DNA from 2 places in the Thalassospira permensis NBRC 106175 genome. Region 1 is predicted to be linked to the other one. Evidence: predicted binding sites of a transcription regulator. Region 1 holds the regulator's gene; the other holds the start of a gene.

Region 1 (15,642 bases):
CACAGCAAGCGCATCGGCAAAAGCCAGCATCGCTGTCGTCGACGTCGTCGGTGCCTGCCTGTTCGGGCAGGCTTCCGGGCTATTGGGCAGAATCAGCGGATAATCACATTGAGCTGCCAGCGAACTTTCCGGACGCCGGGTCATACCGATCAACGGCACGTTAAAGCGGCGCGTATACGCGATGATATCTGACAGTTCTGGTGTTTCGCCTGAATTCGACAGGGCCAAGACGGCATCATTCTTGCCGATCATCCCCAAATCGCCATGGCTGGCTTCAGCCGGATGCACAAAGAAGGATGGCGTTCCTGTCGAAGCAAAAGTTGCTGCGATCTTTTTGGCAATATGACCACTTTTACCCATGCCGGTTACGACAAGGCGGCCCGCAAGGCTCTCGATCAGATCGATTGCCTTGCAAAAATCGCCGTTTAAGGATTTTGCAAGATCACTGAGTGCATCGGCTTCAATTGCCAGAACCCGGCGGGCGACTTCAAGGTCTTTCTCCGATGCCGGTTCAGGCGTGTTTTGCGGTTTCGGGGTCACTGTCATCAGTTTCTTTATGCGTTTCCCGGCGGAACTAACTACGGGGAAAGATGGGCGGGATCATCTGCACTGGCAAGCGACAAAAGCAACGATCAGGTTAATGATGTCGGAAGGGATCATTCCCTTACGCCAAATGCCGTTGACGCAGAATTAACAATGCAGGCTCACCAGGAAAAATTTCAACACACCAAAAAGGCAAATCAGTGGGCAAAAATGTCTGTCTCTTCCCAGCCAGCAAGATCAAGTGTCGCCCGTGTCGGCAGGAACTCAAAACAGGCCTGGGCCAGTTCCGTTCTTCCTTCGCGCGCCAAACGACGATCAAGCTCTTCCTTGGCCTTGTGCAGATACAGCACATCGGACGCGGCATATGCGATCTGTTCATCTGACAGATCAGAAGAACCCCAGTCAGAGCTTTGCTGTTGCTTGTCGAGGTTGATTCCAACCAGCTCCCTTACAAGGTCTTTTAAACCATGGCGGTCGGTGTAGGTGCGCACGAGTTTGGATGCAATCTTGGTGCAATAGACTGGTGCACACCGCACACCAAGATACTTGTCCATCACAGCAATATCGAACCGCCCAAAGTGAAACAGCTTCAAAACCGACGGATCGGACAAAAGCTTTTTAAGGTTGGGCGCTTCGTAGCTTTCCACGTCAAACTTCACCAGATGAGCATCGCCATCCCCCGCCGAAAGCTGGACCACACAAAGACGATCACGATGCGGATTAAGGCCCATGGTTTCACTGTCAATGGCAACGGTTTTGCCAAGATCAAGCCCGTCGGGCAAGTCTCCATGATGAAGGAAATTGGTCATCGCAATTCTCCAGAATGCTGGTTTGACGCTGTATTAACACAGCATTACCAACGTCGCGATGCAAAAGACTCACCAAGATCAGCTTTTTGCGTCAATGAAATTTCGCAAAAAGCCCAATCAATCACACAGATTTAACCTGATGTTTTTCAGACAAGCGCAACGCAGCAACGGCAACAGCAATCGAATTCCACGCAACAATCGCAGGCCAATTTGAAAATGCACTTTGTGTTGCCGCCAACGGAAATAAGGACAGAACCAGCGTACCGAAATACAAACCAGCGACCAGACTTTGGCGATCCCCGTTCCGGAAATGGCGCAGCCCAGCCCAAACAAGTATTCCAACAAAAGCCAACCAAGGCAAAGTGCCCAGTAATCCAGTATCCGACAACCATTCTACATAGAAGTTATGCGGATGGGGATGACATTCGCTAATCAAGCCTTGTGCTTCGTAACTCGGACAAACGAGACCAAAGTTTCCCATACCGGTCCCGGTAATAGGATGTTCCGCAAACAAGCGCCAACCAAGTGATGTCAGCTCACCATAGATCGAATTGCTATAGTCACTGACAACATTCCCGAGCGCCATAACCCGTGCAAGAATGCGATCACTCAATATAAGAAGTGCGCCGATTCCACCCACAACAAGAGCAGCGATTGCCGCTGCAGCATGGCGGCTTTTTCCACCAACAAAAAACAAGCCAATCAAACCGGAACCAACCGCCAAAAGGGTCAGCACACTTGCAGTGCGTTCACCGCTCAGAAAAATAATTGCAAGCAAAAAGGGGAAAGTCGCCAAGCTGATACGAAAGATATTTTGTTTTGAAGTCGAAATGCATAAGGCGCAAGCCAATGTGATCGTCGCAAAGCCAGTCTTAGCAAGGTATATTCCGATATTCGGTCGATCTAGCGGACCCGTAAGCCGACCGGTCATCAGCTGCCCCCCCAACAGGGAATAACCGACAAAGAACTGATAAAACGCGTCAGCAACCGCTACAGCAGCCGTTATCATAAAAGCCTTGCAAACCCATCGAACAGCTTTCTCATCAGCGAGAATCCAACGCGTTACTGCCGCATAGAAAATCACAAACCGTATCCAGCTCGCTGATCGCCCGAAACTTTTGCCAGTAAATTCGGCAAAGGGTGAAACCAGTAAATTCAGGATCAGCCAGATCATCAAAAGGATCGCGATATCTACTTCTCGCACCCAATACCAATCCCGGTACACGGCACTACGCACGAGAAACAACAGTCCGATTAAAACCAAAGCACCATCAGAAACGCCACGCGCAAACAACAGGAAGGCTGGGATCGTGCAAAGGAGGAATGTCGCAGCAATATGCATACGGCGATCAAACACACTGGAAGACTGGGCGGAAATCACGGTTTGATCGGCCTCCTGATGCCGGAAATTTGTTCAAAAACAGGCACGAAGCGGTTCAAACTCGTTGAATCAGCAGGGCCAATAGAAAGTTTGTTTGCCAGATATTGAAGCTGAAGATCAAGCCAATTGAACGGCGCACCATCACGCTTGGCTTTACGTGCAGCAGAAATACATTTGCCAAACACTTTGCGACGCTTCGCCAAGCCCAGCTCGGGATGGGCGCGTAAAAAGTTTGCATAGGCAAAAAAACGATCATGATGTTGCTGCATTTTATTTGCCGAGAGGTGACTACCTGCGTCCGGAACAAGTGTCACAACCATGTCGGCATCAACGACCCGACGACCATGGTATGACAATCTCAAAGGCAAAGACTCGTCCTGAATGAAGATGTCAGGGTCGCATCCCCCTGATTTTTCAAACAACTTCCTCTCAACCAGCCAAGTCATTCTAACCATGCCACGGCCTAAAATCCGCTCCAAGGCATCATCAAATATCTTGGCATCAATATTGTTGCCAATCATGTCGATGTTTGCCCGGGCAATTATTGCGTCAGTCTTTCGTCCGCGGCCATGCACCATGTCAGCATCGTATTCTTCGGCAAGCCGGAGCATGCAGGAAACCGCATCGGGCGCCAGAAGCTCGTCACAATCAAATAACGCAAGATATTTGCCACGCGCGCGTTCCGCGCCCTGATTTAGCCGGATCGCGGGACCGGCATTGTCATCATTGGCAATGACGCAAACAAAATCGTACTGCTTTGCAAAACCCTCCAAAACAGCACGCGAGCCATCGGTTGACGCATCATCGACAAATATCACCTCGCACGAAAATCCACCCTGTTGCGCAAGCAATGTCTCAAAAAAATGCGGCAAAGCATTTTCCTTGTTGAACACCGGCAGTACAAAACTGACATCAGGCATCATGCCATCACAAGGAGAGGAAATCATCACAACTCTCAACTATGCAGATACTTCGTCGTCTTAACACAGTGCTTGATGCGCCGCGACGCAAAAGTCATGTGTATCTAGGGCTTTAAAGGTCCTAAAACGACAATACCCCAGCACATTGACGATGTGCTGGGGTATGGTGCCCAGGAGAAGACTCGAACTTCCACGACCTTGCGGCCACTGGCACCTGAAGCCAGCGCGTCTACCAATTCCGCCACCTGGGCATAGGGGCTTGTGGTATTTACCCGGCGGAACCCGCCGGAACGGGGCGCAATATACGCTGCCAAACTTCAGTGTCAACAACCTTTTTGAGGGTTTTGCAAAACGCGTCTTTGAAAATCGCCCACCGTCGCAAGACATAAGGAAAATCTTGATTTTCCCACTCATCCGCGATCACGCCGAATGGTCGAACAAGTATCTGAGAACCCCGTTCAAACGGTTCCGCCCCTGATCGGTCGTGCTCAATCCTGCCTGATCGCAAATCAGATCGCCCGACGCAATCAGGGTTTCAAGCCGTTCTGAATCCAATGCCTCGCGCGGGGCTTTGCCAATAATCCGCTCGAAGCGTCCCACCGGAATCGGTTCATTCAGGCGCAGCCCCATCATCACCATTTCAATAAGGCGTTCATCCGCAACCAAAGCGGTTTCTTCCTGCGTGCCATGTCCCTGCTTTTCCACACGGTCAAGCCAGATTTCCGGCGCACGATGACGGCGCACCGCCATTGGTTTCGTGCTGCCATCTGGCTGAATCACGGCTTCGCGGCCATGTGCCCCCGGACCAATGCCAAGATAATCGCCATAGCGCCAGTATACGAGGTTATGGCGGCTTTCCTGCCCGGGTCGGGCATGGTTCGAAACCTCGTAGCAACTATAACCGGCGGCTTTGGTTTCTTCCTGGGTGATTTCATAAAGATCGGTCGCAAGATCTTCATCGGGTACAACGAGATCACCGCGCTGATGCAAGGTATGGAACTGCGTTCCCGGTTCGATCGTCAACTGATAAAGCGAAATATGACCGCGCGCGATCTCAAGTGCTTCGCGCAGCTCCTGACGCCAGGCTTTCGGATCATGTTCGGGCCGGGCATAAATCAGATCGAACGAAAACCGGTCAAACACATTCGCCGCAACATCAAGAGCACGCATGGCTTCAGCCGCATTGTGCACCCGCCCCAGAAATTTAAGATCGCGGTCATTGAGCGCCTGAATACCAATTGAGACCCGGTTGATGCCATTGGTAGCAAAGGCCGAAAACCGGTTGATTTCAACCGTACCCGGATTGGCTTCAAGCGTGATTTCGATGTCATCGGTTACCGGCCAGAAGGTTTTGATATCGGCGATCAGGGCCCCTGCGGTTTCCGGATCCATTAGCGACGGTGTCCCACCACCAAAGAATACCGATCCGACCGTGCGGCCGGGATGACGCGCAGCACCTGCGGCAAGTTCCGCACGCAATGCCGACCTCCAGCGCGCATGATCAACCTTGTCAGCAACATGACTATTGAAGTCGCAATAGGGACATTTCGACAGGCAAAACGGCCAATGGATATAGATGCCAAACGGGACAGCTTCTGCGGTTGCTAGGGACACGCGGTTCTCGATCTTCGACTGCGGGAAAGACGGATAAAGTAACACGCACCACCGATAGTTACATCAGCGATGCGTGCATAGGTTCGATGCAGGCAGTTAGCCGCCTAAAATCCTTACACGAAGCAAGCCTTGACCAGCTGGCGAAACGCATCCGCGCGATGGCTCATTGCATGTTTCTGTGCCGGGTCCATTTCCCCAAAGGTCTGCTCATAACCTTTTGGCTGGAAAATCGGATCATAGCCGAAACCGTGACGGCCACGTTTGGGCCAAACGATTTCACCTTCAACACGACCTTCAAAATTCTCCACATGACCGTCTGGCCAAGCCAGAGACAAGGCGCAGATAAAGGCCGCCCGACGGTCAGGATGGCTCCCGATCCCGTTCTGGACCTTTTCCATCGCCATATCAAAATCCTTGTCCGGCCCGGCCCAACGCGCTGAATAAATACCCGGCGCCCCATCAAGGGCGGAAACCGCCATGCCGCTATCATCAGACAGGGCTGGCAGATTGGCGGCCTTTGCTGCCGCCAACGACTTCAGTTGAGCATTGCCAATAAAACTGTTTTCGGTTTCTTCGGGTTCGGGAAGATTCAAATCGCCTGCTGAAACCACTTCGATCCCGAACGGATCAAGCAGTTCGGCAATCTCCTTGATCTTGCCTTTGTTGTGGCTGGCGATAACGAGTTTTTTTTCCGTAAAGCGACGGGCCATGATGCTGCCTAGAGATATTCGGGTCGTTAAGACGAAGACGGCTGAAAACCGCAAAAACAATATCGGGCGAACCATATCCAGGCTCGCCCGAATAAATTCTTAGATGCCAATCGCTGCTCGCTGTTTGGCAAACAGTTCCTTGCAGCCTTTTTCCGCCAGTTCAAACATCTTGTCATAAGCAGAACGATCAAACGGCACATCTTCCGCAGTCGCCTGAACCTCAACAATGCCGCCACTGCCCGCCAGAACAAAGTTCGCATCCGCACCCGCATTGCTGTCTTCGGCATAATCAAGATCAAGAACCGCTTCACCCTGATAAATACCGCACGAAATTGCGGCAACCGGCTGATTCAACGGGATTTCCTTGATCAGGCCAAGACGGCGTACGCCCTGAAACGCCAAATGGGCCGCAACATAGGCACCCGTGATTGATGCGGTGCGTGTTCCGCCATCAGCCTGGATAACATCGCAATCAAGGCGCATCTGCATTTCACCCATGCCCTTAAGGTCAGCGACCGCACGGATCGAACGCCCTATCAGGCGCTGAATTTCCTGGGTCCGACCCGACTGGCCACCGCGTGCGGCTTCGCGCTGCATGCGGCTGTCGGTTGCACGCGGCAGCATGCCATATTCTGCAGTGATCCAACCCTTGCCGGAATTACGCATCCAGCCTGGCACCTTGTCCTCGACCGTCGCGGTACAAATCACATGGGTATCGCCAAATTTAATCAGGCAGGAGCCCTCTGCATATTTGGAAACACCTGTCTCAATGGAAACGTCGCGAAGCTGATCGAAATTACGGCCGGATGGACGCATGGGGTCTGAACCTCTTTGTTCTGGGTCGGATCAACCTGCATGGCTGATCAACGATGGCTGAAATTGCGGCCAAAGCTACTGAGCATCGTATCAAAGGTCCAGCAGTTTCCCCGAAAATAACGGCAAAATCCCAGCAACACCATGCCTCAGATCCACGCGCAAAAACCATAAATGGCACTCGATTCGCGACGAATTCAAAGATTTGGCAAGACTAACTTCCTGATTGATACCATCGTTTTCCCGTCCACCAGCTATCACCAATCTGCCAGCTTCATTGACGCCTGCCCGACACCTTACTAAATTCCACGCTACACATTTGGTTTTGACAGGTTTGACATGGCGCTGTTTGACGACACATTGCTGGGCGACATGAACGCACGATCCCGCGAAGTCTTTCGCCAGATCGTAGATGCTTATGTCGAAACCGGCGAACCGATCGGATCTCGATCCATCGCACGCCGCATGTCAGAAAACCTCTCGGCGGCGACCATCCGCAATGTCATGTCCGATCTTGAGGAAATGGGGCTTCTGGTTGCTCCCCATGTTTCGGCCGGTCGATTGCCAAGCGAGAAAGGCCTGCGTCTTTTCGTCAATGCCCTGATGGAAGTCGGTGATCTGCCAAATGCCGAGCGCGATCAATTGACCAAAAATTGCGAGCAGGCCGGATATTCCCTTGATCAGATGCTGGGCGAGGCCACAAGTATGCTTTCGGGGCTGTCACGCTGTGCAGGGCTTGTGGTTGCACCGAAAACCGATGGAATCCGTTTAAAACAGATTGAATTTGTTGCGCTTTCGCCGGGCAAGGTCCTTGCGGTTCTGGTTTCGCAGACCGGTAATGTTGAAAACCGTATCCTTGATGTTCCGCCCGATTTGCCGACCTCGGCATTGACAGAAGCATCGAACTATCTAAATACCCGGTTGGCCGGAAAGACACTTGATGACGCCCGGCAATTGATGAGTTTGGAACGCGACCGCATCAAACAGGAACTCGACGAATTGTCGGCTGGACTGATTGATGCCGGACTTGCGACATGGGCCGGCGGGGTCAAGGGTTCGTCCCTGATCGTAAAGGGCCAGTCGCAATTGCTTGAAAATATCGACACGATCGAACAGCTCGAAACCGTAAGAAGGCTGTTCAACGTGCTCGAAGCACGCGATCAGATGATTGAATTGCTTGATGTCACCACGATTGCCCAAGGTGTGCAGATTTTCATCGGGTCCGAGAACAAATTGTTCGGCGGATCGGGGCTTTCGATGGTGATTTCGCCCTATCAGAATGCCGAAGGCAGCATTGTGGGCGCAATCGGGGTTGTCGGGCCGACCCGGATCAATTATGCCCGGATCATTCCGCTGGTCGATTACACCGCCAAGCTGGTCGGGCGACTGATTGGATAAACGTTGGCGCTGCGTGTCAGGCCACACAAATTGAAGGTACAGGTTAGCCATGTCGGAAACCGCAAAGAACAACCAGGACGATCTGCATGATGCCGCGTCGGCAGAAGAAACTGCCGCAGAGGATGTCGTCTCAGAAGCAACCGAAGCCGAAGGTGGCGAAGCCACCACAGATCCGGTTGCAGCACTTGAAGCAGAAGTTGCTGAGTTGAAAGACCGCCTATTGCGCGCCGCCGCCGAGGTGGAAAACACGCGCCGTCGCGCGAAGAAAGACGTCGAGGACGCCGGGAACTATGCGATTACCAAATTTGCCCGCGAACTGCTTGATGTAGGTGACAACCTCCGTCGCGCCCTTGAGGCTGCTGGCGACACGTCCAATGCCGACCCGACGATGAAAAAGCTGGTTGAAGGCGTTGAAATGACCGAACAGACGCTTCTTAAGGCACTGGAAAAGAACGGCGTTGAAAAGCTTGAACCGCTTGGGGAAAAACTTGACCCCAATCATCATCAAGCCGTGTTTGAAATGCCAAATCCTGCTTATCCAGACGGCCATGTCGCCCAAGTAATGCAGGCCGGTTACGTGCTCAAAGGTCGCCTTTTGCGCCCGGCAATGGTTGGGGTCACCAAAAACCCCGCCGGTCAGGAGGCCGCAAAAAACGACGAACCTGGCAGCAACGTTGACACCTCTGCCTGATAGCGCTGGCTGATTTCTGGTCGGGAATCCGCAAACCGGTTTTGAAAGATCAAATATTTAAACGGCCCTGCCATTTTCACGGCGGGCCGTTTTATTTTGTCCATTTCGGGTCTAATCTGGCTTGGTTGCAACAATGACATCGGAACACGCCATGCCGCTTCGTCCTGACATTATCAATATTCTGCGCGATGAAGCCGCAACGATTGTTATCTTGACCGGGGCCGGTATTTCGAAGGAAAGCGGCCTGCATACCTTCCGCGACCCAGATGGTATCTGGGCAAAATATGACATTTCCGAAGTCGCAACGCCTGAGGCATTCATCAACAATCCCGATCTCGTACATCACTTTTACAATGACAGACGCGCAGGGCTGCTTGACCCTGCGATACAGCCAAACAAGGCGCATCTTGCCCTTGCCCGGCTCGAAACCAGATGGCCAAGCGACGTTCTGCTGGTAACCCAAAATATCGACGATCTCCATTACCGCGCCGGATCAAAAAACCTTATCCATATGCATGGCGAATTGCTGAAAATCAGCTGCAATCATTGCGGGCTTCTGACGGTCTGGTCTGCCCCACTGGGACGAGACACTCCCTGTACCTCCTGCACCAAAACCGGGGGCCTACGCCCACACGTTGTCTGGTTCGGGGAAATGCCGTTTGAAATGGAACGCATTTATGCTGCTCTTTCCAAATGTGGCCTATTCATTTCCATCGGCACATCAGGGAACGTTTATCCGGCTGCCGGGTTCGTCCAAATCGCCAGTGAAGAAGCTGGTGCAGAAACGGTCGAGATCAACCTGGAACCTGGTTCCGGGGCGTCCTTGTTTGATCACAGTTCATATGGCCTGGCGACTAAATTGGTTCCGGCACTGATCGACAGCCTATTGATGGATCAAGTCTGACAACTATTAACTATCGCACAGCGCCTTGAAGTTGCGTTCGCCTTCGGGGCTGAAAATCACCACACGCGACTCCTTACTTCGGTGTGCCCAGCCCAGATCATAAAACCGGTCCAGTAACGCAGCACCAAACGACCCTGCCAAATGAGATTGTCGGGCGCTCCAATCCAGGCATTCCCGGCAAAGCGGCCTGCGGCTGGTGCGCAGTTCATTCAGATTAATCCCGAACGCCTCGGCGAAATCTGCACCGGCATCTGTCAAAGCCACGCCATTATGATCTGTCGAAATCAGTTTGCGGGCCTCAAGCCCCGAAAACAGGGCAACCCCCATTTCTCCGGCCAAATGATCATAGCAAACACGTGCCTTGCGCAATGCCGGGTCCTTCGGCCCGGTTCGGACCCGATTATGTCCGACCCGGCTGGCAATCCCCATCAGGACTTCCAATGCCTCGACAATATCGGGGCCCGAAAGCGTAAAATAACGATGCCGCCCCTGCTTTCGCGGGATAACGATCTGACCAGCCTCCAGCTTTGCCAGATGTGAACTCGCCGTTTGCGGCGTCACACCGGCCTCCTGTGCAAGTTCGGCCGCGGTCAGGGCTCGGCCACTCATCAGGGCGGTCAACATGTTCGCGCGTGCCGGATCGCCAAGCAATGCAGCCACGCGGGCAATATCGGGTCCTTCTTTCATAGTTCGATATTAATCGAAGCATTGGTCGCCAGCAATCGGTTATTTGTTCAGAATTGCCCCTGCCCCGGAGATCCGAATGACATCGTCCAAAATATCGCTACCCCTTGAAATCGGTTTGCTGACTTTGCTCGCCCTGCTTTGGGGATCGTCTTATCTGTTTATCAGAATCGCCCTAACCGACATCCCACCGGTTACGCTGATTGCGATCAGGGTTGGCATCGCATCGCTGTTTCTTCTAGTCGTCATGTGCTGCCGTAGCGAACGTTTTCCGCGCGATGGCAAGGTTATCGGCACATTGCTGATCCAGTCGGTTTTCAACAGCCTCGGCGCATGGACAATTCTTGCTTGGGGACAGCAACATGTCGAAAGCGGCCTTGCCAGTGTGCTGAATTCGACGTCACCGGTTTTTGTGTTCCTGTTCACGGCCCTTCTGACACGGCATGAACGGGTTGACCGGTTTCGTCTTGTCGGTGCGTGCCTTGGCGTTGCTGGTGTGGTTCTGATTGTCGGCCCCGGTGTGATTATCGGCCTAGGGCAGCATGTTGGCGGGCAGCTTGCCGTTCTGGCCGGAGCGATCCTCTATGCCGGAGCAGCAATCTATGGCAAGCGCTTCAACGCCCTGCCCGCAACCGTTACCGCCGCCGCAACCATGATCTGGGCCAGCACCTTTCTGATCCCGGCCAGTCTGGTGCTGGATCGACCCTGGACCTTGACACCTTCAACGTCCGCCATTCTTGCAACGCTTGCCCTGTCGGTCTTTTGCACGGCAATCGCTTTGCTGATCTATTTCAGGCTGTTACGCACGCTTGGCTCAATGGGTGTTGCCAGTCAAAGCTATCTGCGTGCCGGGATCGGCGTCTTGCTGGGCGCTCTTTTGCTTGGTGAAAGCATAAGTTCCCCGGTTCTTGCTGGAATCCTCTGCACGCTTGTCGGCGTCGCAATGATCAATCTGCCGCGCACATTCTGGCGACAGTCACCCTTTCCTAAATCATAAAATGGTCTCCCAATAAGGATATAAAGCCAATGATCACGTGTTTCATCCGCTATGAAATCGACCCTTATAAGAAGAATGCTTTTGTGGAATATGCGCGTAACTGGGGCGAAGCAATTCCACGATGCGGTGCTGATCTGGTCGGCTATTTCGCGCCCCATGAAGGAACAATATCGACCGCTTACGCAGTTTATCATTTGCCGGATCTGGCAGCATATGAAGCCTATCGCGCCCGCCTGTCACAAGACCCACTGGGGCGTGAAAACTATCAGTTCGCCCAACGTGAAAAATTCATCCTGCGCGAAGAACGCCAGTTTTTCAAAATCGCCTCTACCCCGCATGCGGAGCTGGTCAAGCCATGATTGCCGTCATTTTCGAAGTCCTGCCTAACCCGCAACATCGTAACGAATATTTCTCGATCGCAAAAGACCTCCGGCCGGTACTTGAAACAATCGACGGTTTCATTTCCATCGAACGGTTCGAAAGCCTTAACGAGCCGGGCAAGGTTCTGTCTCTTTCGTTCTGGCGCGATGAAGAAGCCGTCATGGCATGGCGCAATGTCAGTGAACACCGCATTGCACAGCACAAAGGCCGTAACCGGATTTTCGACGATTATCGTCTGCGGGTCGCCCATGTCATGCGTGATTATGGAATGCATGAACGGGCCGAAACACCCGATGATTCCCGCAAGCAACACGACGACAGTTCATAACGGATAAACAGGTTTTCCGAAGAAAGGCTAAACTTTCGCCGTTGCGGCCTTGCGATTTCCATCACTTTCATCATCTTCGGCGGGCACAACCGAAACCGGTTTTGCCCCGCCTCTGTAATCCAGCAAGGCAACCGCTAGCACGACAATCGCCGCCCCGACAAAAATCACCGGCACCGGAAGCATGTCAAAGAAGATCAGATCCATTGCTACAGAAAACGGCAAGGCCGTATAGGCTGCGGGCGAAATGACACTGGCATCCGCAACCCGAACAGCCCGCAGAACCATGTAGTTGGTCAGCATGGCAAAGAAACCTGCACCCGCAGAATAAAGCCAGTCAGACAAGGCCGCCGGTTGCCACATGATGACGGCAACCGGCACCCAGATCACGATGGCGACAATCTGGGGCCAGAACAGCATGGAGAAATTCGTCTCGGTCCGGGTCAGAACCTTGGCATAAAGCGTTTGCGCGGAAAAACAGAACGCCCCGATCAGGGCTGCGGCAACCCCCAATGGAACGCCAAATCCGTCCATTTTGGGAACGCACATCACCCAAACGCCAACAAGTCCAAGAAGGGTTGCGATTACTTTACGTGCCGTCAACTGCTCGCCAAGAATCACAACGGCAAGCATCACGGTCAGCAAGGCCTCAATGAACAGATAGGCATTTACCTCGGCAATACTCATCTGGCGAAGGGCAAAGAACACAAAAAACAACGATCCGTACCAAAGAACGCCGCGCGCCAGATGCGCATAAGGTCGCTTGGTCCGGATCGACCTGGTGCCAATAAACATCAGGATGATCACGAACACAGCCACCGTCGTCACTGCACGCATCGCGAGAATTTGTGCCGTCGGCACATCATGGGATACCAGCTTGGCACAGACATCGACAAAAACGCCCGATGCCATCGCCGCCGTCATCCACAAAACGCCGCGAAAATTGCCGCTGAGGCGCAAAAGCGTCCCGGTCATCACCTGATCCTGATCTCTGGAATTAAAGTGGGTTTCCGACAGCGGGGAGACTGCTGCGGGGTGGCGCAAGGAGACTATCTATCGATCAGCCGGAAACCCTTTTCATTCGGCAGTGTGCCCGCAAAAATTGAAAAATGCGAATGAGGAGTTTTCAGCCATTGATGAGAATTTTTTGCCCCAAACCACATTCAGGCCTGTTACACAGGAATAAACTCTAAAAACCCTGTCCCACGGAAATGTTCTATGCGCCGCAAACTGCCCCCCTTACGCGCGCTTGTCGCTTTTGAAGCCACCGCCCGCCATCAAAGTGTGAAGGCGGCGGCGGAAGAATTGCATGTCACCCAAAGTGCGATCAGCCATCAATTGCGTCAGCTTGAAGAATGTCTTGGCGTTGTCCTGTTTGTTCGCAAGGGACGCGGGCTCAGTCTGACCAAATCGGCAACCCGTCTGCTCCCGCGCCTGACAGAAGCCCTTGATGGCATTGCCGATATCACCGGCGAAGTCGGGCCCGACAAGGGCAAGGCGATCCGTATAGGCGCATTGGCAACCCCTGCCTTGACCGTTCTGTTAAACGAGCTTGGTGACCTGCAGGCCCGTATGCCTGCCGATATTCCCGTTCAGTTTCGCAAGATCGAATTTGATGATGATCTTGATCCACTTGAAATCGACATCGCCCTTCAGATCGCACCAAAAGATTTGCCGGGGCTTGATGGCTGGATCACCGAACTTCTGACTCCCGAAATTTACAATGCCTTTGCTGCGCCTGAATGGCTGAAAAAACGCGGACTTGATCCCTGCAATATCGATGTCAGTTCACTTGGATCGCGCGATATCCTGCTGATCGACAGCGACAGCGAACAATTTTCGCAGATTGCCAATTGGTTTGATCGCGCCACCTTTTCACTCGATGATTGCTGGACCTTCAGCCATCATATCTGGGCACTCGAAGCAGCCCGTGCTGGACAAGGCATTGTTGCCAGCACCGATGTGATCGCCCGCAACTTTGTGGAACGCGGGGAACTGGTATTGCTTAATTTCCCCGATTTCGTATCGCACTGGTGGTATCGCCTGCTGATCCGCCCGGCCCGTGAAAAAGACCCGGCCGTCATCGCCACCGCCAACTGGATCCGCGAACTGATCAATCCACATACGGCGTCGCTGAAAGGCAAAATGCTTAAAAAATGATCTGCCAGACAGAATTCACCTAATCTGTATTTCTAATACGACCAAATCATTGGCTGGATATTGAACAGAACGGAAGCTATGGAAAAAATACTGGTAACAGGCGGCGCCGGATATATCGGATCTCATATATGCCTGAAATTGCAAGAAAGTGGCTATCTGCCGGTGGTTCTTGACAATTTGTCGAACGGTCACCGTGACGCGATTTCTGGTGATATCCCATTTGTTCATGCAGATATTCGTAATCGCACCGCTCTTGACGATACCTTTAAAAAATTCCAACCAGCTGCCGTCATTCATATGGCTGCCCTGATTGAGGCAGGTCTTTCGATGCAGGAACCAGCCAGCTTTTACGAGGTGAATACGACCGGCTCATTTAATCTGCTTGAAGCGATGCGTCATCATGAGTGTCGGCAGATCGTTTTCTCATCAACTGCCGCCATATACGGTAACACCAATCTCGACATGCTTGACGAGACTTTACCGGCTCAGCCTGAAAATCCCTACGGCCGCTCAAAGGCGATGGTTGAAACAATGATCGCGGACTATTGCGCGTTATATGGTTTTCGTTCCATTGCTCTGCGTTATTTTAATGCCGCGGGTGCGGACCCTTCAAGGCGAACCGGTGAAAGACATGATCCGGAAACTCACCTCATTCCGCTTGCTCTATTGGCGGCGGTCGGGCGAAGAGACGGTTTAAAAATATTCGGCAATGACTATGACACGCCGGATGGAACCTGCATTCGTGACTACGTTCACGTTGATGACCTGGCAGCGGCCCACGTCAGGGCACTTGAGCATATAACAGGCGAAACAAAACCATTTTTTGATTGCGTCAATATTGGGACGGGCAAAGGCTGTTCTGTACGTGAAATATTGATGCTTTGCAGAGAAGTTACGGGTATCGAGTTCCCGATATCTGACGCGGCACGCCGCCCGGGCGACCCCGTAAAACTGATTGCCAATCCGGCGAAAGCGAATTCACTATTAAACTGGAAGCCGAAATATACAGACCCACGTGAAACGATTGCTCATGCTTGGGCCTATTATTGTTCTAACGCTCGAAAGTCTGAATGAACACAAATTGGTAACCTGTTCATGTGATATACGATTTTAATATCTAGAACTTTTTTGTAATTGACGAGACGGAGCGGAAGTCGGCTCCATGCATTATGGACCAGAGGGGATACTGGTTGAATGCGTTCTGTAATTGGGGGGAAATTACGTGCATAAGGTTTCTGTGATCGTTTCGACCTATAATTGGCCCGAAGCGCTTGAGATGGTCTTGCAGTCGTTAATCGACCAGAAAGATAGG
Region 2 (15,642 bases), on a different contig from region 1:
ATGGTGAATGGCGCGACCTTGATTGATCCGGGTTCGGTCTATCTGGCCAGCGACACCAGATTGGGCCGGGATGTTGTTATCGAGCCGAATGTGTTTTTCGGTCCCGGTGTTACGGTTGGCGATGAGGTAACGATCAAGGCCTTCAGCCATCTTGAAAGCTGTGTGGTGGGGGACAAAGCCGATATCGGGCCCTATGCCCGTTTGCGACCGGGCGCGGAAATTGGTGCCGGTGCCAGGGTTGGAAATTTTGTCGAGATCAAAAAGGCTGTTGTTGAAGACGGGGCGAAGGTCAATCACCTCAGCTATATCGGTGATGCCCGTGTCGGGGCAAAGGCCAATATCGGGGCCGGAACCATCACATGCAATTACGACGGATACCGCAAACAACATACCGATATCGGGGCCGGTGCATTTATCGGTTCCAATTCGGCACTGGTCGCCCCCGTATCCATCGGGGACGGTGCCATTATTGGTGCGGGCAGCACGATTACCGGAACGGTCGAAGCCGATGCCTTGGTGATAGAGCGTGCGCAACGGCTTGATAAACCGGGCTGGGCGCGGGTATTTCGCGAGAAGATGAAGGCCCTTTTGGGTAAGTAACGGCAATTAACGCGCGGCATTTGCGTGCGCGACGGGCAAAATTTCGACGGGGAAGATAATAACTATGTGCGGGATTATCGGCATTATTGGCAAGGACAGCGTCAGCGACCGTATTCTTGAGGGGCTTAAACGGCTTGAATATCGGGGCTATGACAGTGCCGGGATTGCGACCCTTGTTAACGGTCATATTGATCGCCGCCGGGCCGAAGGCAAGCTGATAAATCTTGCCAACCGTCTTGCGGAAATGCCGCTGGCGGGGGATGTCGGCATTGGTCACACCCGCTGGGCGACGCATGGGGTTCCGACCGAAAACAACGCCCATCCGCACACCGATGGCAAGGTTGCCGTGGTGCATAACGGCATCATCGAAAATTATCAGGAAATCAAGGCTGAGCTCTCCGGCAAGGGCCGGGTTTTTGCCACTGATACCGACACTGAAGTGATTGTGCATCTGGTTTCCGACTTCCTTGATCAGGGCAAAACCCCGCGTGACGCAGTCGCCGCCACATTACATCGGATTGAGGGGGCCTTTGCGCTGGTAATCATGATTGCCGGGCAGCATGACGTGATTTTTGGCGCGCGCCGTGGCACGCCGCTTGCGGTTGGTTTGGGTGAGGGCGAGATGTATCTTGGCTCGGACGCGATGGCACTGTCGCATCTGACCAACAGGCTGATTTACCTTGAGGAAGGTGATTGGGTCGAAGTGACCCGCGATGGTGTTCAGGTCCGTGACGAGCATGACAATGACGTTACCCGTGAAACAAAGCTTTCGGCTGTTTCCGGTGCCATGATGGGCAAGGGTAACTATAACCATTTCATGCAGAAGGAAATTTTCGAACAGCCAGCCGTGATTGGCGACACGTTGCATGCCTTCATCAATCCGGCGACGCGGACGATCAAGCTGCCCGATATGCCGTTTTCGTTTAACGATGTCAGCCGGTTGACGATTGTGGCGTGCGGCACGTCCTTCTATGCCGGAATGGTGGCAAAGCACTGGATCGAACGCTATGCCGGGCTTGGCGTTGATGTCGATATCGCGTCTGAATTCCGCTATCGGTGCCCGCCGCTTCCAAAAGGGGGCGTGGCGCTATTTCTTTCGCAATCCGGCGAGACGCTTGATACCTTGGCTGCCCTTCGTTATGCGAAGTCCAAGGGGCAGAAAATTGTTTCCATCGTCAATGTGGCCGAAAGCACGATTGCACGCGAAAGCGATGTGGTCTTGCTGACCTATGCCGGGCCGGAAATCGGTGTCGCATCGACCAAGGCCTTTACCACGCAATTGACTGTTCTGGCCTGTCTTGCCGTGACGATCGGGCGCGATAACGGCACTCTTGCCAAGGACGAGGAAGCCGCCATCGTCAACGCGCTGACCGAAGTGCCAAAACATGCGGCCGAAGTCCTTCATCATGACGATGAAATCCGTGAACTTGCGATCAATATCGCTGATGCGCGCGATGTGCTTTATATCGGCCGCGGCCTTGGCTATCCGATTGCGATGGAAGGGGCGCTGAAGCTCAAGGAAATTTCCTATATCCACGCCGAAGGCTATGCGGCGGGCGAGATGAAGCACGGCCCGATTGCCCTGATTGATCAGTCGGTTCCGATCATCGTGATTGCACCTTCCGACGAACTTTTTGAAAAAACTGCATCGAACATGCAGGAAGCGGCCGCACGCGGCGGACGGGTAATTTTCCTGTCTGATGCAGAGGGACTTGCGAAGCTTGGCGAGATGGCATCGGCCACGGTAGAGCTGCCAAAGGTTGCCGATTTTGTTGCGCCAATCCTGTATACTATTCCGGTTCAGATGCTGGCCTATCATGTGGCGGTCCATAAGGGTACGGATGTCGATCAGCCCCGTAACCTCGCCAAATCGGTTACGGTGGAATAAGGTCGATATTTCAGGCGACAGGTTGCACAGGTAGTTGGATAAACGGGCGGGGCCTATGAAAGTCATTGTGACAGGTGGTGCAGGGTTTATCGGGTCGGCGGTCTGCCGACTTTTGGCCGGGCAGAAAAAGATCGAGGTTCTCAACCTTGATAAGCTGACCTATGCGTCTGATTTGCGCACTGTTGAAAGTGTTTCTTCGCTATCCAACTACTGTTTCGTAAAACAGGATATCTGCAATCGGGCAGAACTTGATCGGGTCTTTGAAGATTTTCAACCCGATGCTGTGATGCATCTGGCGGCAGAAAGCCATGTAGACCGTTCGATTGACGGGCCGTCTGAATTTATTCAGACGAATCTTGTTGGTACATTCACCCTGCTGGAAGCAGCACGGGATTATTTCAACGGCTTATCTGCTGAACGACGGTCGACTTTCCGGTTTCATCATATTTCGACTGACGAGGTGTATGGTTCGCTTGGGGACGAGGGGCTTTTTACAGAAGAAACCCCCTATGCGCCCAATTCGCCATATTCTGCAAGCAAGGCGGGATCGGATCACCTTGTGCGCGCCTGGCATCATACGTATGGGTTGCCGGTGATTATCAGCAATTGTTCAAACAATTACGGGCCCTATCAATTCCCCGAGAAGCTGATCCCCCTGATGATCCTGAATGTCTTGCATGGCAAGGCGTTGCCGGTTTATGGCGATGGCAAAAACACGCGGGACTGGCTTCATGTTGAAGACCATGCAGACGCGCTTTTTACCATTCTGACAAAGGGCCGAATTGGCGAGAAATACAATGTCGGTGGTTGCAACGAAGTTGCAAATATTGATGTCGTGCGCAGCATCTTTGATGTTGTGTCGCGGTTTCAGCCCGATGCAGTGACAGGTGACTTTGAGGCGCAGGTTCGGTTCGTGACCGACCGCCCGGGGCATGACTGGCGGTATGCGATTGATCCATCGAAGATACGCGACGAGCTTGGCTGGGAACCAAAACACAGCTTTGAAAGCGGTCTGGAACAGACAGTGAAATGGTATCTGGCAAATCGGGCGTGGTGGGAGCCGATCCTGAAAGATAAATATGCAGGTGAGCGCCTCGGAACGGTGAAATAGTGATGATTAATGCACTTGTCTTTGGCGCAAACGGCCAATTGGGACGAAGTCTGGCGCTATGTGACGCGACTTTCCCTCAAGTCCGTTTGACACTCTTGGACCGAAGCAAGTGCGATTTATCCGATCTGTCGTCTATTGCCGCCGTGATTCGCAACAATGATCCGCAGGTGATCATCAATGCGGCTGCTTATACGGCTGTTGATCTTGCTGAAAATGATCGTGATAGCGCCTATCGGGTCAATTGCGATGCCGCTGATATGATGGCCCGTGCTGCCGACGATCTTGATATTCCGCTGATCCATTTTTCAACCGATTATGTTTTTGATGGCGCGTCACAGCGCCCATACTGCGAAGATGATCCGGCCGCGCCACTTGGCGTTTACGGTGCCAGCAAACTGGCAGGCGAATGCGCGGTGAGGGCTGCGGCTAAGCGCCACCTTATTTTGCGCACAGCCTGGGTTTACAGCCCGTTTGGCAAGAATTTCGTCAAAACGATGCTGGGATTGATGACGCAACGTGATGTTCTGACGATTGTGAATGATCAGCATGGATGTCCGACATCGGCAATTGATCTGGCGAATGCGACCTTGCGATTATTACCGGTGATACTTGATCCGAATTTTTACGTATTTGGGACCTATCATCTTGTGTCCGATAATCAGACGACATGGTTTGATTTCGCCAAACGTATTCAGGATGCTGCGATTGCGCAGTTTGGGGCAAATTGGACTGGAAAAAATTGCAGGATTGATCCGGTAAACTCGGATGCCTTTCCAACGATTGCCAGGCGTCCAGCCTATTCCATAATGTCGACACAGAAATTTACCGATACTTTCGGTTATGGGCTGCCCGATATTTCGGAAAGCCTTCCGACATGTTTGAACAACCTTGAGGCGGGCAGATAGAAAATGCGTAAAGGCATCATTCTTGCGGGCGGAACCGGATCGCGGTTGCATCCGTCGACAATGGTTGTGTCAAAGCAGCTGTTGCCGGTTTACGACAAGCCAATGGTCTATTACCCGCTGACGACATTGATGTTGGCCGGGATCAGGGAAATCCTTTTGATCAGTACGCCGCGCGATTTACCGTTATTTCGTGAGCTGTTGGGTGATGGTCAGAGGTGGGGGCTTCAGATCGAATATGCCGTTCAGGAAGAGCCCCGCGGTCTTGCCGATGCGTTTCGGGTCGGGGCTGCATTTATCGGCGATGACCCGTGCTGTCTGGTTCTGGGGGATAACATATTTTTCGGGCATGGCCTGACCGAGCTTCTGGTCAACGCGATGAAGCAGACCACCGGCGCAACGGTTTTTGCCTATTATGTGCAGGACCCTGAACGTTACGGTGTCGTCGAATTCGATAACAAGGGAATGGCAAAGGGAATTGAAGAAAAGCCGAAAGAGCCGAAATCGAATTATGCTGTGACCGGGATGTATTTCTATGACGCGCAGGTCGTTGAAATCGCAAGATCCATAAAACCATCGGCGCGTGGTGAGCTTGAAATTACCGATGTCAACAATGCGTATCTGGAACGTGGGCAGTTGCATGTAGAAAAGATGGGGCGCGGATATGCCTGGCTTGATACTGGAACCCATGGTGCGATGCTTGATGCCGCAAACTTTGTTGAAACAGTAGAAAAGCGGCAAAGCCTTAAAATTGCTTGCCCCGAAGAAATAGCATTACGCACAGGTCTGATTGATGAGGGGCAATTTGAAAAGCTGATTGATGCCTTTGGTGCCAGCTCGTATCGCGACTATCTAATATCCGTTTTGCGCAGCCTGCATCGGATGTAGACGACAGTTCAGTTTTCGTATCTAACTGTTTCGAGATACTTTTTGAACGACATCGCATTGGTATCTTTGGCTGACAGTATCAGCTGGCTTTCATCCATCGGCCAGTTGATACCAAGATCGGGATCGTTCCATAGAATGGCATGCTCGGCTGAGGGGGTGTAAGGCCTGCTGACCTTGTAGACGACTTCTGTGTCGGGGGCGAGCGTCAGAAAACCATGAGCAAATCCGCGCGGAACAAAAATCTGGTTCCAGTCATCGGCGTTGATTTCGGCAATAACCGATTTGCCAAGTGTTGGCGAATTGGGACGAATGTCGACGGCAACGTCTAGGATTCGACCGCGCAGAACCCGAACGAGTTTGTCTTGGGCATACGGTTCGCGCTGGAAATGCAGGCCGCGCAAAACACCGGGGCTTTTGGAAAAGGAATGGTTATCCTGAACGAAATCCTGCGTAATTCCGGCCTTTGAAAACTCCTCCTGATTATAGGTTTCGGAGAAGAATCCCCGCTCGTCTTCGAATTTTCTCGGGAAGAGCAGTTTGACTTCGGGAATTTCCAGAGATTCGATCTTCATAAAATCACCATTTGGGACCCAAGTGGTCCAGTCGGGCTAATGACCTGCAAGACGAATATCCTACTTAGCATAACTTATAAAGATGCATTGGGGATTTGGTTAAATCAAAGTCCGCCAATGAGTTTAAGCTGGCGAATGAAGGGTTTCGGAAATCGTGTCACAATATTGCCCTTTGTCATGTGAAGTGTCGCGTGATAGGTCTGGCATCAGAAAATGATCGTGGCGCGGCGCATGGGCGAAGCGCGCCGTTTTCATTCTCGCAAGTGCGAGAAAATCCCCAAAATCATGACATTTTTGCGTCCTTTTGTTCTCTTCTGTTGACAAATTCCGATGGCTTCAATACATGCTGTTAGCACTCGCCGGGGGTGAGTGCTAATACGGGCTCATCCCGGTTAGTTTTAATTTAAAACGAGCCTTAGCTTAAACACGGAGTTGTCTAACATGAAGTTCCGTCCGTTACATGATCGTGTGCTGGTCCGTCGTGTCGAATCCGACACCAAGACAGCCGGTGGCATCATTATCCCGGATACCGCGAAAGAAAAACCGCAGGAAGGCGAGATCATCGCTGTTGGTTCCGGTGTTCGCAAAGAAGATGGCTCGCTTGTCGCGCTTGACGTCAAGGCAGGTGACAAGGTTCTGTTCGGCAAATGGTCGGGCACCGAAGTCAAGGTCGATGGCGAAGAGCTGCTGATCATGAAAGAGTCCGACATTATGGGCATCATGGAATAAGTCAGCCTTTTGGTGACTTAAATCCACGTTCATCCGTCTCATAGAGAGGAAAGAATACTATGGCTGCTAAAGAAGTAAAATTCTCCACCGACGCCCGCGCCAAAATGCTGCGCGGTGTCGACATCCTTGCTGATGCCGTTAAAGTGACGCTCGGCCCGAAAGGCCGTAACGTTGTCATCGAAAAATCCTTTGGCGCACCGCGTGTGACCAAGGACGGTGTTTCGGTGGCCAAGGAAATCGAACTTTCTGACAAGTTCGAAAACATGGGCGCACAGATGCTACGTGAAGTGGCTTCCAAAACCGCCGATCTGGCTGGTGACGGCACCACCACCGCAACCGTTCTGGCACAGGCAATCGTTCGTGAAGGCAACAAGTCTGTTGCTGCAGGCATGAACCCGATGGACCTGAAACGCGGTATCGATCTTGCGACGACCAAAGTAATTGAAGCCATCCAGAGCCGCGCACGTAAAGTGTCGGGCAAGGACGAAATCGCACAGGTTGGTAACATTTCGGCCAACGGTGACCGTGAAGTCGGCGACATGATCGCTGAAGCCATGGAAAAAGTTGGCAACGAAGGTGTTATCACCGTCGAGGAAGCCAAGGGCCTGCACACCGAACTCGACGTTGTCGAAGGCATGCAGTTTGATCGTGGTTACCTGTCGCCGTACTTCGTAACCAATCCGGAAAAGATGGTTGCCGAACTCGACAACCCGTATGTTCTTCTGTTCGACAAAAAAGTTTCCTCGCTGCAGCCGCTGCTGCCGCTTCTGGAAGCTGCCGTTCAGTCGGGCAAGCCGCTTCTTATCATTGCTGAAGACGTCGAAGGCGAAGCTCTTGCGACCCTCGTCGTCAACAAGCTGCGCGGCGGTCTGAAAATCGCTGCTGTCAAAGCACCGGGCTTCGGCGATCGTCGCAAAGCAATGCTCGAAGACATTGCCATCCTTACCGGTGGTCAGGTTGTCTCAGAAGATCTTGGCATCAAGCTTGAGAGCGTTACGCTCGATATGCTCGGTACCGCGAAATCGATCACCATCACCAAAGAAGAAACCACCATCGTTGATGGTGCCGGTGAGAAAGCCCAGATCGAAGCTCGCGTTGGCCAGATCCGTGCACAGATCGAAGAAACCACTTCGGATTATGACCGCGAGAAACTGCAGGAACGTCTTGCGAAACTCGCTGGCGGTGTTGCCGTGATCAAAATCGGTGGCGCTTCGGAAATCGAAGTGAAAGAACGCAAAGACCGCGTTGACGATGCCCTGCACGCAACTCGCGCTGCTGTTGAAGAAGGTATCGTTGCTGGTGGCGGTACGGCTCTGCTGTACGCGACCCGCGCTCTTGACGGTCTTGAAGGTGTAAACCATGACCAGACCATCGGTGTCGACATCGTTCGTCGCGCGCTGCAGGCTCCGGTCCGTCAGATCGCTCAGAACGCAGGTGTTGATGGCGCAGTTGTCGCTGGCAAGCTGCTTGAGCAGGACGATGTTGAATTCGGCTTCGACGCCCAGAAAGGTGAATACACCAACCTGGTCAAAGCCGGCATCATCGACCCGGCCAAAGTTGTTCGTACTGCCCTGCAGGACGCAGCATCGGTCGCAGGTCTGCTGATCACCACCGAATGCATGATCGCTGAAAAGCCGGAAGATAAATCCTCCGGTGGCGCGCCTGACATGGGCGGCATGGGTGGTATGGGCGGCATGGGCGGTATGGGCTTCTAAGCCTTACCACCAACCGACCTTCTTGCTACGGAAAGGGTCTCGCATTTGCGAGGCCCTTTTTGTTTTTGTATCGATTGCGATAAAAATCCCCGCAATCAGATGAGTTGCGGGGATTTTTCAGATTAACCGAACAGCTTTTTAAGTGTGCGTGGCTGACAGCGCAGATACTGATTGGCCGCCTTGACCTCGGCACCAAGGCTTGCTGCCGCATGCCACGGCCAGCGCGGGTCATAAAGAATGCCACGCGCCAGCGCAATGGCATCGGCCTGACCGGTGAAGACAATGGCCTCTGCCTGTTCTGCTTCGGTAATCAGGCCAACCGCGATGGTGGTGATGCCGGTTTCCGATTTGATGCGATCTGCAAAGGGGACCTGATAGTTCGGGCCAACGGGGATTTTCTGATCGATGTGAAGACCGCCAGATGACACATGGATAAAATCGCAACCGCGTTCCTTCAGGACACGGGCCAGTTCGACGCTTTGATCAATATCCCAGCCGCCTTCGACCCAATCAGAAGCCGAAATCCGAATGCCGACCGGTTTGGCTGGATCGAAAGCTGCGCGAACTGCATCATAAACCTCGATCACGATCCGCATACGATTTTCAAGCGATCCACCATAGTCGTCATCGCGTTTGTTGGAATGTGGTGAGAGGAATTGATGGAGCAGGTACCCGTGTGCCCCGTGAATTTCGATGGCATCAAGACCAAGTCGATCCGCGCGCTTGGCCGCATCGGCAAAGCCCTGAATGATTTCGCGGATGCGTGAGGTGTTGAGTGCCTCTGGTTCCGGGTCGCCTGCACGGAACGGAACAGCGGACGGGGCAACAACCTGCCAGCCATTTTCATGATCCGGTGCAATGGCGCCACCACCATCCCAAGGCTTTTCGCAGGATGCCTTACGCCCGGCATGGGCAAGCTGGATGGCAATTGGCATGTCGGAATGGCTGCGCACAGCGGCGAGGGTCTTGCCAAGGGCTGTTTCGGTTTCATCGTCCCATAGTCCAAGATCGCCATAGGTAATGCGGCCTTCGGGTTCAATCGCAGATGCCTCGATTATCAGAAGGCCGGCACCGGATTGGGCAAGATTGCCAAGATGCATGTCGTGCCATGCCGTGGCTTTACCGTTATCGGCGGAATATTGGCACATCGGCGCGATGACAATGCGGTTTTCCAGTTCAAGCTTGCCAAGGCAGAGCGGCGTAAAAAGGTGGCTCATGGAGGTGTCCTGTATCAGTGGGGGCAGGGGGACTGCCGACAATGACATGAAGCTAGTTGGAAATTGCAGTTCGCGCCATAGGGATCCTAGGCTTTTCCGTCTTGTGGAATGGTCGGTCAGATAAGGACACCGATGAGGGCGAGATAAGGAGCGAAAAAATTTTCAAAAAAATGCGTGCACCTACTTGCGGAAAAATGACCCTGATCTATTTGTTGAATCGAAGGGCCATGGTGGCCTTGTACGCGTCAGGGTTGCAGCATGTCTGGACCTGTGGCGCAAGAACTACCTGTCTGTTTAGGAGGGTAATTATGACTGGTCTTCAGACTGTAAATGGTACTGCTCGTCGTCTGGCTTCGCGTCCGGCATATGGTGATCCGTTTGGTGTTTTCGGACGTGATTTTGATCGTATGATCGGGTCAATCTTTGGACGTGACGGGCTTGTGAATTCAGCCGATACAAGTGGCAATGAAGCGCCGCAAAAGCTTTTGACCCCGCGTATCGATGTTCATGAGACCGATGACAATATCGAACTTTCCGCCGAACTTCCGGGTGTTGAACAGGGCGATGTTGATGTCTCGGTGCTTGAAGGTGTCCTGACGATTACAGGTGAAAAGAAATCAACCCGTGAAAGCAATGATAGTGTTCGCGTTGTCGAACGCACCTATGGCAGCTTCAAACGTTCATTCCGTCTGCCCGATACCGTCGATGCAGACAAGATTGCGGCATCGTTCAAGAACGGTGTCCTGACGCTCACTCTCCCTAAAGTAGCGGAAGTGAAGCCGGAGCCGCGCAAGATTGCGATTTCCGGGTAAGTTTTGCCTCAACCTTGATGAAGCACCTGAACGGGCGGAGAAATCCGCCCGTCTTTTTTGTCTGCGGTCGCATGGCGATGGTCAGTGAGCCGTGCAACAATCCATTGGCATTTCAAACACACCGGTTTTATCGAAGGCTTCGAGGGCGGCATGCCAAGGTGCAAGGTCGATACCCTGTCTGGCGATCCAGTCCGGGTTATAATAGGTGTCGCGATAGCGGTCACCGCCATCACACAGAAGGGTAACAACCGATCCGCTTTCGCCAGCCTTTTTCATCTGACTGATCAGTGACAGGGTGGCGATCAGGTTGGTGCCGGTCGACCCGCCGCAGCGACGGCCCATATGTTTTTCCAGATATTGCAGGGCGGCGAAGCTTCCGGCATCCGGTACGCGGATCATGTGATCGACGACGTTGGGGTTAAAACTTGGTTCAACGCGCGGGCGGCCGATGCCTTCGACACGTGATGCCTTTTGCCCGGTGATGTCACATTTGCCGGTTTCATAAGCGTCATAGAAAACCGAGTTTTCCGGATCGGCGACGCAAAGTTCGCATCCCATGCCAAGGATCTGTCCGTAACGGATATAGCGACCGATGGTAGAAGATGTTCCACCCGTACCGGCACCAACAACAATCCAGCGCGGAACAGGGTGGGGTTCGCGTTTGAGCTGGTCAAAGATGCTTTCGGCGATATTGTTGTTGCCCCGCCAGTCGGTTGCGCGTTCGGCATAGGTGAACTGGTCCATGTAATGGCCGCCCAGTTCCCGCGCCAGACGTTGGGATTCGGCATAAATCTGGCCGCTGTGTTCGACCAGATGGCTTTCGCCGCCATAAAAGGCGATCTGATCGATTTTCTGTTGCGATGTTGATTTGGGCATCACCGCAATAAATCGAAGCCCCAGAAGGCGGGCAAAATAGGCTTCGGACACGGCGGTGGAGCCGCTTGATGCCTCGATGATCGGGGTGTCTTTGGATATCCAGCCATTGCAAAGGCCATACAGGAACAATGAGCGCGCCAGGCGATGCTTCAGGCTGCCGGACGGATGGGTCGATTCATCCTTGAGGTAAAGCCCGATGCCATCAAGTGACGGCAGATCAAGACGGATCAGATGGGTGTCTGCAGACCGGTTGAAGTCGGCTTCGATGATGTTGATGGCATCAGCCACCCATTGGCGATCGTAGCTCATGAAAAGTCCTGTATTTCTGTTTGGCGCTGGTGACGCGATCGTTGAAGGTTTCTTCATGTAGGCGATTATTATACAGAAAACTACCGTAAATTTTGCGAATAAGCTTGCTAACACTTTTTTCAAAGCTAACCTCTAGAATAGAGTTTCGCGATTCTTCCATTTTATCCGGGTGATCTGGTTACCATGGCTAAAAACGACGACGATCCTTTTGCCAAACGTCACGCTGCATCTGAAATCGGGGCGGCGTATGATGTGCCGGTACGCGTATCGACCGTGATCGGCAAAAGCCAGATTCAGGTTGCACAATTGATGCGCCTGACCCGCGGTGCGGTTCTTGAACTGGATCGCAAAGTGGGGGAGCCGGTTGATATTTACGTCAATAACCGGTTGGTGGCACGTGGGGAACTCGTTGTCGTGGATGAAAACCTGGGTGTAACGATCACCGAAGTTGTTAAATCCGGCACCATTATCGAGACCCATCACTAAGAGATTTTCCAAAGAACTCGGCCATTTTGCAAACCACCGGATTGTTGGCAGCCGGTGGTTTTTATTTTTCCCGATGTTGGTTGGAACCGGTGTTGCTGTCTGTGCGTTCTGGAACAAATGCCGATACTGCCTTTAACCTGCCATTTTGTGGTCAAAGGCTGTGTCTTATGTCCCGCTTTTACGCACAACGAGGACAATCTCATGATCAATATTCTGACATCCGGGTTGCTGGCCTTGATCGGACTGGCACTTGGTGCCGGGGGCGTCTGGCTTATTTTGCTGGATGGTAGCTGGTATTATGCATTTGCCGGATTGGCATTTCTGATTGCCGCGGCTCTTTCATTCGCAAAACGACCTGTCGTTTTACCGTTTTACGCACTTTTCATGATCGCAAGCCTTGGCTGGGCCGTTTGGGAAGTCGGGTTTGACTGGTGGCAGTTGGGACCGCGCGGTGGTTTGATTGTCTTGATCGGCCTTTGGCTTGCCATGCCTGCCTATCGCAAGACGCTTCTGGTCGGACAGCCAGTGCCGGAAGTCAAACCAACACGTTCGTTCGTGCTGGAGGGCAGCCTTGTCCTGGCGATTGTTGTTGCGGTGTATTCGATGATGAATAACCCCCATGCAATCGAGGGCCAGTTAAACGACAGCCCGGTTGTTTCCAATCCTGACCTGGGCGGCGATGTTCCGGCAGGTGATTGGCATCAATATGGACGGACACCGTTCGGGCAACGTTATTCGCCTCTTGATCAGATCAACACCGATAATGTTGCGACACTTGAACAGGCGTGGGTTTTTCAGACCGGCGATGTCAGGCGGTCCGAAGACGTGCCTGAAACGACCTATCAGGTGACCCCCCTTAAGATCAATGACACGCTTTATCTGTGTACGCCGCATAGCTGGGCAATGGCGATTGATGCCAAAACCGGGCAGGAAAAATGGCGGTTTGATCCGGAAGTTCCCGATAATACCGACCGGCAGCACCAAACCTGCCGAGGGGTGACATTCTATCAGGATACCGCGATGTCAGCAGATGCATCGTGTGCCGCACGGGTGTATCTGCCGACGTCGGATGCGCGACTGATTGCCCTTGATGCTAATAACGGCGAGATTTGCGCCGACTTTGGTGATCAGGGAACCGTCCATCTGGAAGAGGGCATGCCCTACAACCCGGCCGGATATTATTATTCTACCTCGCCGCCGGTTGTTGCTGATGGCAAGATCATTATTGGCGGCGCGGTGAATGACAATTATTCGACCAAATCCCAGTCGGGTGTCATTCGTGCCTATGACGTCAATAGCGGTGAGCTGGTGTGGAACTGGGATTCTGGCAATCCGGAACAGACCGAACCGATCCCCGAAGGTCAGACCTATACCGCGAATTCACCCAATAGCTGGTCAGTGTCGAGCGCAGATGAGGAGCTCGGCATGATCTATGTGCCGCTGGGCAACAAGGTGCCCGATCAATTGGGTATGGGGCGTAGTGAAGAGGTTGAAACCTATTCATCATCCATCGTTGCGCTTAGCCTTGAAACCGGACAGGTCCAGTGGGTGCGCCAGACGGTGCATCACGACCTTTGGGATATGGATGTTCCGGCCCAGCCCGCGTTGCTCGATATCACCACATCCGATGGTGAAAATGTCCCGGCACTTGTCGGACCGACCAAGCAGGGTGATATCTATGTCCTTGATCGCCGAACGGGCGAACCGATCATTCCGGTTAGGGAAGTTCCCGCACCTGGCGGTGCGATCCCGGAGGATTTCACGGCGCCGACACAGCCGGTATCGGACCTGACCTTCATGCCCGAACCGCTGACGGAAAAGGACATGTGGGGCATTACACTGTTTGATCAGCTGGCATGTCGCATTCAGTTCCATCAGTTGAAATATGAAGGCCGTTACACCCCGCCTTCTTTGGAAGGGACGCTGGTTTATCCCGGTAATTTCGGCACATTCAATTGGGGCAGTGTGGCGATTGATCCCGAAAAACAGATCATGTTCGGCATGCCGACATATCTTGCTTTCACATCGCAATTGATCCCACGCGACGAAGTGCCGCCGCGCGGTACGGAAAAAGCCAGCGAGATGGGGATCAACCGCAATGAAGGCGCGCCTTATGCAGTCAATATGGGGCCATTCCTGTCACCAGTTGGCGTACCGTGCCAGGCTCCGCCATGGGGCTATGTCGCGGGGGCGGACCTTCGCACTGGCGAGGTTGTTTACAAGCATAAAAACGGTACGGTTGAGGACATGACACCCCTGCCATTACCGTTCGAGCTTGGTGTGCCAGGCATCGGTGGTCCGATCATCACCAAGGGTGGTGTGGCGTTCCTTGGTGCGGCGGTTGATAACTACTTCCGTGCCTATGACGTCACCACGGGCAAACAGCTTTGGGAGGCGCGGCTGCCTGCTGGTGGGCAGTCAACGCCGATGACCTACACCACCGATGACGGCACACAATATGTGCTGATCGTTGCTGGTGGGCACGGTTCCATCGGAACCAAGGCCGGTGATTACGTGGTGGCCTATAAACTGCCCTAAGCACGTTTCGAATATCTGTAAAAAGCGTCCGGTTTGTCCGGGCGCTTTTTGTTTGGGACAATTCAAATCGGGAATCGCAACTGGCGTTTTGCGAATTTGTAGGATGCTGATCACCCCAAACTCAACCTTTGGGATCAAGCTGTTCGCAAAAATTTTGCTGATCTTTTGCTTGACCGCAGGGGGAGTAAAAAATGCCTTTGCCGCGAATCATTGGATATCCGGGATTGTAACGGAACTGATACAATCAATTGACGATTTTTTATTCATTCCCACTACATATTGTGTTTTCAATCCGGCTTTGAGCAGGCATAACCATTTTCAAACGGGCATTGGAAACGGCTATTTTTCATGATCTGGCAGGCCGTCAACCGGGGCCGGATCAGGCAAACGCCGTTTGATGAAGATAACAAACAGGAAGCGGATCGCCGCCAACGTGCGACCGTTCAGGTAAGGGGACTACAAGCATGAAGATGCTGGATGTGGTGCAGCACGAAAAAGGTGCGCGCGTTATTGTTGATCGTTCGCGCGATGCATTGCTGACTGACTTTGGCAAGGCGGTTTTGAATGACCGTTATCTGATGCCGGGCGAAAGCTATCAGGATCTGTTTGCGCGCGTTGCCAGCTACTATGGTGACAACGAAGCGCATGCGCAGCGTCTTTATGATTATATTTCCAAGCTCTGGTTCATGCCCGCCACTCCGATCCTGTCGAATGGCGGGACCACGCGAGGCTTGCCGATTTCCTGCTTCCTGAACGAGGCAGACGATAATCTTGGCGGTATTGTGGATATCTGGACAGAGAATGTCTGGCTTGCGGCACGTGGCGGCGGAATCGGTTCGTATTGGGGCAATCTGCGTTCGATTGGCGAGAAGGTCGGCAAGAACGGTAAAACATCGGGCGTGGTGCCGTTTATCCGTGTGATGGACAGCTTGACACTGGCGATCAGTCAGGGATCGTTGCGCCGCGGATCGGCCGCGGTTTATATGCCAGTCAGCCATC

Evidence for each region. Region 1 encodes HrcA, which represses chaperone genes, less so after heat shock. Its sites were predicted from a motif close to GTTAGCACTCNCCNNNGGNGAGTGCTAAC; they were not measured.
Region 2: groES (co-chaperone GroES) is a predicted target of HrcA. The motif match lies at 6,310-6,338, and genes of this name have one in related genera.

The regions. Positions count from the first base shown of each region.
Region 1 is NZ_AUNC01000012.1:67,153-82,794, forward strand. It holds gene SMB34_RS07435 (KpsF/GutQ family sugar-phosphate isomerase) at 1-546, opposite strand, end outside; gene SMB34_RS07440 (ribonuclease D) at 741-1,352, opposite strand; gene SMB34_RS07445 (O-antigen ligase family protein) at 1,474-2,733, opposite strand; gene SMB34_RS07450 (glycosyltransferase family 2 protein) at 2,730-3,680, opposite strand; tRNA gene SMB34_RS07455 (tRNA-Leu) at 3,818-3,904, opposite strand; gene hemW (radical SAM family heme chaperone HemW) at 4,074-5,267, opposite strand; gene rdgB (RdgB/HAM1 family non-canonical purine NTP pyrophosphatase) at 5,381-5,977, opposite strand; gene rph (ribonuclease PH) at 6,077-6,793, opposite strand; gene SMB34_RS21515 (hypothetical protein) at 6,965-7,093, shown strand; gene hrcA (heat-inducible transcriptional repressor HrcA) at 7,130-8,188, shown strand; gene grpE (nucleotide exchange factor GrpE) at 8,238-8,879, shown strand; gene SMB34_RS07485 (NAD-dependent deacylase) at 9,031-9,783, shown strand; gene SMB34_RS07490 (ArsR/SmtB family transcription factor) at 9,790-10,443, opposite strand; gene SMB34_RS07495 (DMT family transporter) at 10,547-11,464, shown strand; gene SMB34_RS07500 (NIPSNAP family protein) at 11,494-11,823, shown strand; gene SMB34_RS07505 (antibiotic biosynthesis monooxygenase family protein) at 11,820-12,173, shown strand; gene SMB34_RS07510 (DMT family transporter) at 12,201-13,145, opposite strand; gene SMB34_RS07515 (LysR family transcriptional regulator) at 13,389-14,330, shown strand; gene galE (UDP-glucose 4-epimerase GalE) at 14,409-15,404, shown strand; gene SMB34_RS07525 (glycosyltransferase family 2 protein) at 15,553-15,642, shown strand, end outside.
Region 2 is NZ_AUNC01000019.1:1,758-17,399, forward strand. It holds gene glmU (bifunctional UDP-N-acetylglucosamine diphosphorylase/glucosamine-1-phosphate N-acetyltransferase GlmU) at 1-600, shown strand, start outside; gene glmS (glutamine--fructose-6-phosphate transaminase (isomerizing)) at 665-2,488, shown strand; gene rfbB (dTDP-glucose 4,6-dehydratase) at 2,544-3,599, shown strand; gene rfbD (dTDP-4-dehydrorhamnose reductase) at 3,602-4,504, shown strand; gene rfbA (glucose-1-phosphate thymidylyltransferase RfbA) at 4,508-5,389, shown strand; gene rfbC (dTDP-4-dehydrorhamnose 3,5-epimerase) at 5,398-5,961, opposite strand; gene groES (co-chaperone GroES) at 6,403-6,690, shown strand; gene groL (chaperonin GroEL) at 6,750-8,405, shown strand; gene SMB34_RS10875 (NADH:flavin oxidoreductase/NADH oxidase) at 8,528-9,622, opposite strand; gene SMB34_RS10880 (Hsp20/alpha crystallin family protein) at 9,931-10,434, shown strand; gene SMB34_RS10885 (PLP-dependent cysteine synthase family protein) at 10,516-11,619, opposite strand; gene fliN (flagellar motor switch protein FliN) at 11,803-12,105, shown strand; gene SMB34_RS10895 (glucose/quinate/shikimate family membrane-bound PQQ-dependent dehydrogenase) at 12,307-14,643, shown strand; gene SMB34_RS10905 (ribonucleoside-diphosphate reductase subunit alpha) at 15,114-15,642, shown strand, end outside.